Regions from separate parts of the Streptomyces sp. CA-243310 genome, predicted to be linked through region 2. Evidence: riboswitches for the same ligand, from Rfam matches in the RefSeq annotation. Region 2 holds a riboswitch; the other holds the start of a gene.
What was found. Region 2 has a riboswitch for cobalamin ahead of ACQEVM_RS17985 (CoA-acylating methylmalonate-semialdehyde dehydrogenase). Riboswitches for the same ligand answer to the same signal wherever they lie in the genome.
Positions count from the first base shown of each region.

Region 1: another riboswitch for cobalamin. It lies ahead of ACQEVM_RS06690 (ribonucleoside-diphosphate reductase subunit alpha); the one in region 2 lies ahead of ACQEVM_RS17985 (CoA-acylating methylmalonate-semialdehyde dehydrogenase).

Region 1 is NZ_JBNJMF010000001.1:1,400,151-1,405,482, reverse strand. It holds gene ACQEVM_RS06705 (carbon starvation CstA family protein) at 1-1,648, shown strand, start outside; gene ACQEVM_RS06700 (YbdD/YjiX family protein) at 1,654-1,851, shown strand; gene ACQEVM_RS06695 (GNAT family N-acetyltransferase) at 2,003-2,500, shown strand; cobalamin riboswitch at 2,552-2,675, shown strand; gene ACQEVM_RS06690 (ribonucleoside-diphosphate reductase subunit alpha) at 2,843-5,251, shown strand; gene ACQEVM_RS06685 (ribonucleotide-diphosphate reductase subunit beta) at 5,251-5,332, shown strand, end outside.
Region 2 is NZ_JBNJMF010000002.1:103,739-109,070, reverse strand. It holds partial or broken gene aceA (isocitrate lyase) at 1-358, opposite strand, end outside; gene ACQEVM_RS17990 (short-chain fatty acyl-CoA regulator family protein) at 748-2,157, shown strand; cobalamin riboswitch at 2,318-2,496, shown strand; gene ACQEVM_RS17985 (CoA-acylating methylmalonate-semialdehyde dehydrogenase) at 2,724-4,223, shown strand; gene ACQEVM_RS17980 (acyl-CoA dehydrogenase family protein) at 4,220-5,332, shown strand, end outside.

The DNA of each region.
Region 1 (5,332 bases), on a different contig from region 2:
CATGATCATCCTGCTCGCCGTGCTGGCACTGGTCATCGTCAACGCCCTGGCGGACTCCCCCTGGGGCGTCTTCTCCATCGGCATGACCATCCCCATCGCCCTGCTCATGGGCTTCTACCTGCGCGTGCTGCGCCCCGGGCGCGTCACCGAGGTCTCCCTGATCGGCGTCGCCCTGCTGCTGCTCGCCATCGTCTCGGGCGGCTGGGTCGCGGACTCCTCGCTCGCCGAGTTCTTCACGCTCGACAAGCAGACCCTCGTCATCTGGATGGTCGCGTACGGCTTCGTGGCGTCGGTGCTGCCGGTGTGGATGCTGCTCGCGCCCCGCGACTACCTCTCCACCTTCATGAAGGTCGGTACCATCGCGCTGCTCGCGGTGGGCGTGGTCATCGCCATGCCGATGCTGAAGATGCCCGCGGTGACCGAGTTCGCCTCACGCGGCGACGGACCGGTCTTCGCCGGTTCCATGTTCCCCTTCGTGTTCATCACCATCGCCTGCGGCGCGCTGTCGGGCTTCCACTCCCTGGTCTCCTCGGGCACCACCCCGAAGATGATCCAGAAGGAGACCCAGGTCCAGGTCATCGGCTACGGCGCGATGCTCACCGAGTCCTTCGTCGCCGTCATGGCGGTGATCGCGGCGTGCATCATCGAGCCCGGACTGTTCTTCGCGGTCAACTCCCCCGCCGGCGTGGTCGGCACCACCGTCGAGACCGCCTCGCAGGCGGTGACGAACTTCGGCTTCGCCATCTCGCCGGAGGCCCTCGCCCAGGCGGCGAAGGACGTGGAGGAGACCAGCCTGCTGTCGCGGACGGGCGGCGCGCCGACCTTCGCACTCGGAATGTCGGAGATCTTCTCGTCGGTCATCGGCGGCGCCGGGATGAAGGCCTTCTGGTACCACTTCGCCATCATGTTCGAGGCGCTGTTCATCCTGACCACCGTCGACGCGGGCACCCGGGTCGGCCGGTTCATGCTCCAGGACACCCTCGGCAACGTGCACAAGTCCTTCAAGGACGTCAGCTGGAAGCCGGGCGTGTGGATCGCGAGTGCGGTCGTCGTCGGTGGCTGGGGCTACTTCCTGTGGGTCGGCGTCAGCGACCCGCTGGGCGGCATCAACCAGCTCTTCCCGCTGTTCGGCATCGCGAACCAGCTCCTCGCGGCGGTGGCCCTGGCCGTCTGCACCACACTGTTGATCAAGTCGGGCCGACTGAAGTGGGCCTGGGTGACGGGCGTCCCCCTGGCCTGGGACGTGGCGGTCACCCTCACCGCCAGCTACCAGAAGATCTTCTCCGACAACCCGAAGATCGGGTTCTTCGCGCAGCGGGACCTGTACCAGGACGGCATCGAGGCCGGGAAGGTGCTCAAGCCCGCCAAGAACATGGGCGAGATGCACACCGTGGTCACCAACGCCACGGTGGACGGCGTCCTGTCGGTGCTGTTCGCGGTCCTGATCATCATCGTGCTGCTGGACGCGGCCCGCACCTGCGTCAAGGCCGTCCGCAAGCCGGAGACGGTCACCCTCACCGAGACCCCGTGGACCGAGTCGAGGATCGTCGCCCCGGCCGGCCTGATCGCCACCCCCGAGGAACGGGCGGAACTCGCCGCGGCGGGCCTCGACTCCGGCGGCGGCAAGACCCGGGAACCGGTCGCGTGAGCGGCCTGACGGCCGTGCGCGGGGCGTGGGCGAAGACCCGGTTCTACGTCCGCGAGTTCTCGGGCGAGGCCGCGTACGACCGGTACGTCGCGCACGCCCGCGCGCACGACGCCGACGCCGAGGTCATGACCCGGCGCGCCTTCGAGCGGGCCCGCACCGACGCCCGCGAAGCCGACCCGCGCGAGGGCTTCCGCTGCTGCTGACCCCGTCCGGGGCCCTCGAAGGGCCGCCGCGTTCCCCCGGGAACCCGGCGGCCCTTTCGCGTGCCCGTCCGCGAAGGGGGCGCGCCCCCTTCGCCTCCCCGTCCGTGGACACGTGCGACCCCTCGCCCGCCCGTCCGACACACTCGACGGCATGGACATCGTGATCAGGGCGGCATCGGTCGCCGAATTCGAAGAGCTCGGCGACATCACCGCGCAGGCCTACCTGGACGACGGGCTGCTGGACTTCAACGAGGACGCCGCGTACCTGAACGTGCTGCGCGACGTGGCCGGCCGGGCCGCCTCCGGGGAGGTGCTCGTCGCGGACCACGACGGCACGGTCCTCGGCGGAGTGACGTTCGCCTCGAACACGAGCCCGCTGGCCGACATCGCCGGCCCGGGCGAGGCGGAGTTCCGGATGTTGGCCGTCGCCGGCGAGGCGCGCGGACGCGGCGCGGGCGAGGCCCTGGTGCGGGCGTGCATGGCCCGGGCGAGGGCCCTGGAGGGTGTGACGCACCTGGTGTTGTCGACCCAGAGGTCGATGGCGGGGGCGCACAGGATCTACGAGCGCCTCGGCTTCACCCGAACACCAGAACGAGACTGGGCCCCGATCCCGGGCCTCACCCTCCTGACCTACCGTCTGGAGCTGTAACCACGCCGACACAACATGTGGGGGGTCACGCATCCACCCGCCCCCACATGTATGCTCGTGCTCGCTGTCGTCGCAGGGGAATCCGGTGCGAATCCGGAACTGTCCCGCAACGGTGTGAAGTGCACCCATTCGTGCAACTACAAGTCCGAGGACCTGTCGACAGCGCGCCCGGCTCGACCGAACCGGGTGCAGACACGTCCGGGCCTCGCGGTTGGGCCGGTGGACGCCATGCGGTGCACGTACCGCCCGCCCTGTCCGGGCCGGAGCGTGCGCGGTCCGCATGCGCCCGCTCGCGCCCGCGCCGTCGGTGTTCCCGGAGCCGAGCAAGGGAGAGCTCCCCCCGTGACCATCGCGCCCTCCGCACCGCGCGCAGAGTCCGTTCCGTCCGAGTCCGCGATCGAGACCGCGATCACGTCCGGGGGACCCGGGGCCGCGCTGCTGCGCACCCTGACCGAGCTGACGGCCGACCTTCCCGACACCGACCCCGGCCGCGTCGCCGCCGCCGCCCTGCGCGGTCGCAGCTCCGCCGCCGACGAGGCCGAACTGCGCGGGCTGGCCACCGAGGCCGCCGCGGGTCTGATCTCCGAGGACCCCGCGTACTCCCGGTTGGCCGCGCGCCTGCTGACGCTCGCCGTCCGCGACGAGGCCGCGGGCCAGGGGTCCACCTCGTTCTCCGCCTCCGTCGAGGTCGGCCACCGCGAGGGCCTGATCGCCGACCGCACGGCCGAGTTCGTGGCGACCCACGCGAGCAGGCTGAACGCGCTGGTCGAGCACGCGCTCGCCGAGGGCGCCGACGACCGCTTCGGGTTCTTCGGCCTGCGCACCCTGCACAGCCGCTACCTGCTGCGCCACCCGATCACCCGCCAGGTCATCGAGACCCCCCAGTACTTCATGCTGCGCGTGGCCTGTGGTCTCGCGGAGAACGAGACGGTCCAGGCCGTCGAGGAAGTGGCCTCGCTGTACCGGCTGATGAGCCGCCTCGACTACCTGCCGTCCTCCCCCACCCTCTTCAACTCCGGCACCCGGCACCCGCAGATGTCCTCCTGCTACCTGCTGGACTCCCCGCTGGACGAGCTCGACTCGATCTACGACCGCTACCACCAGGTCGCCCGCCTGTCGAAGCACGCCGGCGGCATCGGCCTGTCGTACTCCCGCATCCGCGCCCGCGGTTCGCTGATCCGCGGCACCAACGGCCACTCCAACGGCATCGTGCCGTTCCTGAAGACCCTCGACGCCTCCGTCGCGGCCGTGAACCAGGGCGGCCGGCGCAAGGGCGCCGCCGCCGTCTACCTGGAGACCTGGCACGCGGACATCGAGGAGTTCCTGGAGCTGCGCGACAACACCGGCGAGGACCAGCGCCGCACGCACAACCTGAACCTGGCCCACTGGGTGCCGGACGAGTTCATGCGCCGGGTCAACGCCGACTCCGACTGGTCGCTGTTCTCCCCGGCCGAGGTCCCCGAGCTGGTGGACCTGTGGGGCGACGATTTCGACGCCGCCTACCGCAAGGCCGAGGCGGCCGGCCTGGCCCGCAAGACCATGCCCGCCCGGGAGCTGTACGGCCGGATGATGCGCACCCTCGCGCAGACCGGCCAGGGCTGGATGACGTTCAAGGACGCCTCCAACCGCACGGCGAACCAGACCGCGGAGCCGGGCACCGTCGTCCACTCCTCGAACCTGTGCACCGAGATCATCGAGGTCACCAACGACGGCGAGACGGCCGTCTGCAACCTCGGTTCGGTCAACCTCGGCGCGTTCGTGGTCGACGGCGACATCGACTGGGAGCGGCTGGACGCGACCGTCCGCACCGCCGTGACCTTCCTCGACCGCGTGGTGGACATCAACTTCTACCCGACCGAGCAGGCCGGCCGTTCCAACGCCCGCTGGCGTCCGGTGGGTCTGGGCGCGATGGGCCTCCAGGACGTCTTCTTCCAGCTGCGGCTGCCCTTCGACTCCCCCGAGGCGCGGGCGCTGTCCACGAAGCTCTCCGAGCGGATCATGCTGGCCGCGTACGAGGCCTCCTGCGACCTCGCCGAGCGCAACGGCCCGCTCCCCGCCTGGGAGCAGACCCGTACCGCCCGCGGCGTCCTGCACCCGGACCACTACGACACCGAGCTGAACTGGCCGGAGCGCTGGGAGGCGCTGCGCGCCCGGGTCGCGACCTCCGGCATGCGCAACTCGCTGCTCCTCGCCATCGCCCCGACCGCGACGATCGCGTCGATCGCCGGTGTGTACGAGTGCATCGAGCCCCAGGTCTCCAACCTCTTCAAGCGCGAGACGCTCAGCGGTGAGTTCCTCCAGGTGAACGCCTACCTGGTGGCCGAGCTGAAGCGGCTCGGCGTGTGGGACGCCCAGTCCCGCGAGGCGCTGCGCGAGGCCAGCGGGTCGGTGCAGGGCTTCGGTTGGATCCCGGCCGAGGTGCGCGAGCTGTACCGCACGGCGTGGGAGATCCCGCAGCGCGGCCTGATCGACATGGCGGCGGCCCGTACGCCGTTCCTCGACCAGTCGCAGTCGCTGAACCTGTTCCTGGAGACGCCGACCATCGGGAAGCTGTCCTCGATGTACTCGTACGCCTGGAAGCAGGGCCTGAAGACCACGTACTACCTGCGCTCGCGCCCGGCGACGAAGATCGCCCGCGCGGCGTCCGGCTCCGCCGTCCCGGCGGCGGCCACCCCGCTTCCGCAGGCCGTCGACGCCGACGCGCTGGCCTGCTCCCTTGAGAACCCCGAGTCCTGCGAGGCCTGCCAGTAATGAGCTCCAACGAGAACAAGAACCTCCTGGACCCGGGCTTCGAGCTCACGCTCCGCCCGATGCGCTACCCGGACTTCTACG
Region 2 (5,332 bases):
CCACCTGGGGAACCGAGTTGACCGGGTAGAGGCTCTGGTCCGGGTAGGTGTGTCCGGCCTGGTTCGCGTCGGCCGCGACCTGCCAGCCCGAGAGGTAGATCGCCTGGAGGCCGGCGCGCACCTGCTGGACGGCCTGGCCGCCGGTCAGCGCGCCCAGGGCGTGGATGTAGTCCTGCTCGTGGAGATGACGCCACAGGCGTTCGGCTCCTCGCCGGGCCAGGGTGGCCTCCTCGCGGACACTTCCGGAGAGCCGCACCACGTCCTCGGCCGAGTAGGTGCGCTCGATGCCCGCCCACCGGGGGTCCGTCGCCCAGCGTTCGGCGAGGGCCGCTGCCGCCGTGTTCGTCGTGTCTGCCATGACCGTCACCGTCTCCATGAGTAGCTGAATGTCTGGGTGGCACCTCCGCACCCGTCATGAGTGCGAAGGAATGGCACCAGGTGCCATATAGATGGGTCGCGGCCCGCCGTACCGGTGTGGAACGAGCTGAGCAATGTTGCCGAACCACTCGCCAGAACCTGCCGAACATCCGACATCAGGGCGTGAATCGGGCCCGGAGGGTTCTGTCGCTGCCGCCTGTTCCGGCGGGCCGCAGGACGACTCTCTCAGCGACACCCAGTGCCATCAATGAGGGACGTCTGCCAAGTTCTGCGAATCTTTTCGCGCCGGATTGCCAAGTCTGCGAAGACTTCGAGGCTCGGATGTACACGTAGGGTGAGTCAGGTCCCGGAGACGAGGGAGACGACGCGGTGAGCAAGACGTACGCGGGCGCGCGGCTGCGGCGGCTGCGCGAGGAGCGCCGGATGAGCCAGGCGGATCTGGCTCGGGTCCTCGCCATTTCGCCCAGCTACCTGAACCAGATGGAGCACGACTCCCGCCCGCTGACGGTGCCCGTCCTGCTGCGGCTGACCGAGGCCTTCGGGGTCGACCCGGGCTTCTTCTCGGAGCGGGACGCGAGCCGCCTGGTCGCGGACCTGCGCGAGGCGCTGGCCGGCGAGGTCGCCGAGGCCCGGGTGTCCGCCTCGGACCTGGCCGAGCTGGCGTCCCGGATGCCCGCCGTCGCCCAGGTGCTCCTCGACCTCGGGCGGCGCAGCCAACTCCTCGCCGAACGGCTGGCCGGCGCCGATGACGACCGGGAAGGGCCGCCGGGAGCCGGTGGCCCGCGCTCTCCGCACGAGGAGATCCGGGAGTTCTTCTACCGCCGCCAGAACTACCTCCACGACATCGATCTCGCCGCCGAGGATTTGGCTCGCACCCTTCGCATCCGGCCCGGGGAGGTCGTCCGGGTACTGTCGACGCGCCTGGCCGACCACCACGGCGTGCGGGTGGCCACGGACTCGGAGAAACTCCACCACTACGACGACTCCGCCCGCGTGCTGCACATGTCAGCGGGGCTGAGGCCGGGGCAGCAGGCGTTCCGAATGGCCACCCAGCTCGCGCTGCTGGAGCACGCCGACGAACTGGACCGGCTGGCCGCGGAGGACTTCGCGGCCGGCTCCACGGCGCACGGGCTGGCCCGGATCGGCATCGCCAACTACTTCGCCGCCGCGCTGATCCTCCCGTACCAGGCGTTCCACACGGCCGCCGAGGAGTTCCGCTACGACATCGAGCGGCTCACCGACCGGTTCGGCCTGGGCTACGAGACGGTCTGCCACCGGCTCAGCACCCTCCAACGCCCCAGGCTGCGTGGGGTTCCCTTCTCGTTCGTCCGGGTGGACCGGGCGGGCAACATGTCCAAGCGGCAGTCCGCGACCGGATTCCACTTCTCCCGTGCCGGCGGCACCTGCCCACTCTGGAACGTGTACGAGGCCTTCACCGCTCCCGGCCGCATCCACGTCCAGGTCGCCGCCATGCCCGACGGGCAGCGGTACTTGTGGACCGCCCGCGCCGTCACCCGCCACCGCGGCGGTTGGGGCCAGCCCGGCAAGACCTTCGCCATCGGCCTGGGCTGCGAGATCCGGCACGCCTCCCGGCTCGTCTACTCCGACGGGCTCGACCTGGACAACACCGCGGCCGCCACCCCCATCGGCATGGGCTGCCGCCTCTGCGAACGCCTCGACTGCCCCCAGCGGGCCGTCCCGCCGCTCGGGCGCCCGCTGGCCGTGGACGAGAACACCAGCACCTTCATCCCCTACCAGGTCGCTGATCGCCCGAAGTAGGACCGTTCGGGGGACAGGCGGGACCGCCTGAGCGCCGATGCCGGTGGCCGCGGGCAGGAGCGAAACGATCCGCATTTCTCGACCGTCGGCCCCGGTCCGCGGGCTCTTTCGCACGTCCGCGCCGCAGCAGGGGGTGGACTTACTAGGACGTCCAACTATATGTTCGTGGAAAGCCCGCGGTGCAGGGAAGCCGGTGTGAATCCGGCGCGGTCCCGCCACTGTGACTGGGAAGTGCGCTCTTCAGCAGGTCAGGCCACTGACGGAATCCATCCGTCGGGAAGGTCGAAGAGCGTGCGTTGATCCAGGAGTCAGGATACCGGCCGTGGGGTGTTCCGTGTTGTCCACGAGGATGGAGCAGACACGCATGGCACCGGTACGTGACCACGGCCCAGGTGATCCGGCGGAGTACCCGAACAGCGCGGCCCTGTCCCCGCGTTCGTGACTCGACGAGGGCGCCCCACCCTCCCCTGTCCCGCGGTCGATCCCGCGGTGCGCACCTCGATCGGTGCCGTACCGCGACTGCGCCGCGCCTTCCTCGGATCCTCACCTGACGAGAGCAGGCTTCGATGGTCCGCGAGCTCACCCACTTCATCGGCGGAAAGCACACCACCGGCACGTCCGGGCTCTTCGCCGACGTGTACGACCCCAACACCGGAGCGGTCCAGGCCAGGGTCCCCCTGGCCGGCCGCGCCGACACCGAGGCGGCGATCGCCAACGCCGAGGAGGCCCAGCAGGAGTGGGGCCAGTGGAACCCACAGCGCCGTGCCCGCGTCATGTTGCGCTTCCTTCAGCTCGTCGAAGGTGAACGTGACGCGCTGGCCCGGCTGTTGTCGTCCGAGCACGGCAAGACGGTCGCCGACGCCCACGGTGACCTCCAGCGCGGACTGGAGGTGGTCGAGTTCGCCGCCGGCATCCCGCACCTCCTCAAGGGCGAGTTCACCGACAACGCCGGCACCGGCATCGACGTACATTCCCTGCGCGCTCCGCTGGGCGTGGTCGCCGGCATCACCCCCTTCAACTTCCCCGCGATGATCCCGCTGTGGCAGGCGGCCCCTGCCCTGGCCTGCGGGAACGCCTTCATCCTCAAGCCCTCCGAACGGGACCCCTCCGTCCCGCTGCGGCTCGCCGAACTGTTCCTGGAGGCGGGCCTGCCGCCCGGCGTCCTCAACGTGGTCAACGGCGGCAAGGAAGCCGTCGACACCCTGCTGGAGGACCCGCGCGTCCAAGCCCTCGGCTTCGTCGGCTCCACCCCGATCGCCGCGCACATCTACGCCACCGCCGCCGCCCACGGCAAGCGCGCCCAGTGCTTCGGCGGCGCCAAGAACCACATGATCGTGATGCCGGACGCCGACCTCGACCAGGCCGTGGAGGCACTGATCGGGGCGGGCTACGGCTCGGCCGGCGAGCGCTGCATGGCCATCGCCGTCGCCGTCCCCGTGGGGGAGGAGACCGCGAACGCGCTGGTCGCCAAGTTGAAGGAGCGGATCGCCACCCTGCGCATCGGCACCTCCGACGACCCGGACGCCGACTTCGGCCCCCTGGTCAGCCAGGACGCCCTCGACCGCGTCCGGCGCTACGTGGACATCGGCGTCAACGAAGGCGCCGAACTCGCCGTCGACGGAAGGGGTTTCAAGCTCCCCGGGCACGAGAACGGCTACTTCACCGGAGCCACCCTCTTCGACCGCGTCACCCCGAAGATGCGGATCTACCGCGAAGAGATCTTCGGCCCGGTGCTGTCCGTCGTACGGGCCGCCGACTACGAGGAGGCCCTGCGCCTGCCCACCGAGCACCCCTACGGCAACGGCGTCGCCATCTTCACCCGCGACGGGGACACCGCCCGCGACTTCACCCGACGGGTGGGCGCCGGCATGGTCGGCGTCAACGTGCCCATCCCCGTCCCCGTGGCGTACCACACCTTCGGCGGCTGGAAGCGCTCGGGCTTCGGAGACCTCAACCAGCACGGCCCCGACTCCATCCGCTTCCACACCCGCACCAAGACCGTCACCTCGCGCTGGCCCTCCGGGGCCAAGGAGGGCGCGAGCTTCACCATCCCGACGATGGGATGAGCGCCATGACCACCCTCACCGAGGACCAGCTCGCCCTCGCCGAGGTCACCCTCGACTTCGCCCAGGAGCACCTCGCGCCGCACGCCGTCGCATGGGACCGCGACAAGCACTTCCCCGTCGAGGTGATCCGGCGGGCCGCTGCCCTCGGGCTCGGCGGGATCTACGCACGCGAGGAGCACGGCGGCAGCGGCCTCAGCCGCAGCGACGGCGTCCTGATCCTGGAGACCCTCGCCACCGGCTGCCCCTCCATCGCCGGATACCTGTCCATCCACAACATGGTCGCCTGGATGATCGACCGCTTCGGGGACGACGGACAGCGCCGGCGCCGGCTGCCCGGCCTGTGCACGGCCGACACGCTGGGCAGCTACTGCCTGACCGAGCCGGGAGCCGGCTCCGACGCCGGCGCCCTGCGCACCCGCGCCGAGCGGGACGGGGACCACTACGTCCTGACCGGCGTCAAGCAGTTCATCTCCGGCGCCGGCGCCGCGGGCGTGTACATCGTCATGGCCCGGACCGGCGAGGCGGGCCCCCGGGGCATCTCGGCGTTCGTCGTCGAACGGGACGACCCGCGGGTCTCCTTCGGTGCCAACGAGGCGAAGATGGGCTGGAACGCCCAGCCCACCCGGCAGGTGATCCTCGACGGGGTGCGGCTGCCCGCCGACCGGCGGCTCGGCGCGGAGGGTGACGGCTTCCGCATCGCCATGAACGGCCTCAACGGCGGCCGCCTCGGCATCGCCGCCTGCTCCCTGGGCGGCGCCCAGAGCGCCCTGGACCGCAGCCTGTCCTACCTCGCCAACCGGGAAGCCTTCGGTACCCGGCTGCTGGACGCCCAGGCGCTGCAGTTCCGGCTCGCGGACATGGCCACCGAGCTGGCCGCCGCCCGCGCCCTGCTCCGTACGGCCGCCGAGGCCCTCGATGCCGGTGATCCGAAGGCGGCGGAACTGTGTGCGATGGCCAAGCGGTTCGCCACCGACACGGGCTTCGCCGTCGCCAACGAGGCGCTCCAGCTCCACGGCGGTTACGGCTACCTGAGTGAATACGGCATCGAGAAGATCGTCCGCGATCTCCGTGTGCACCAGATCCTGGAAGGGACCAACGAGATCATGCGC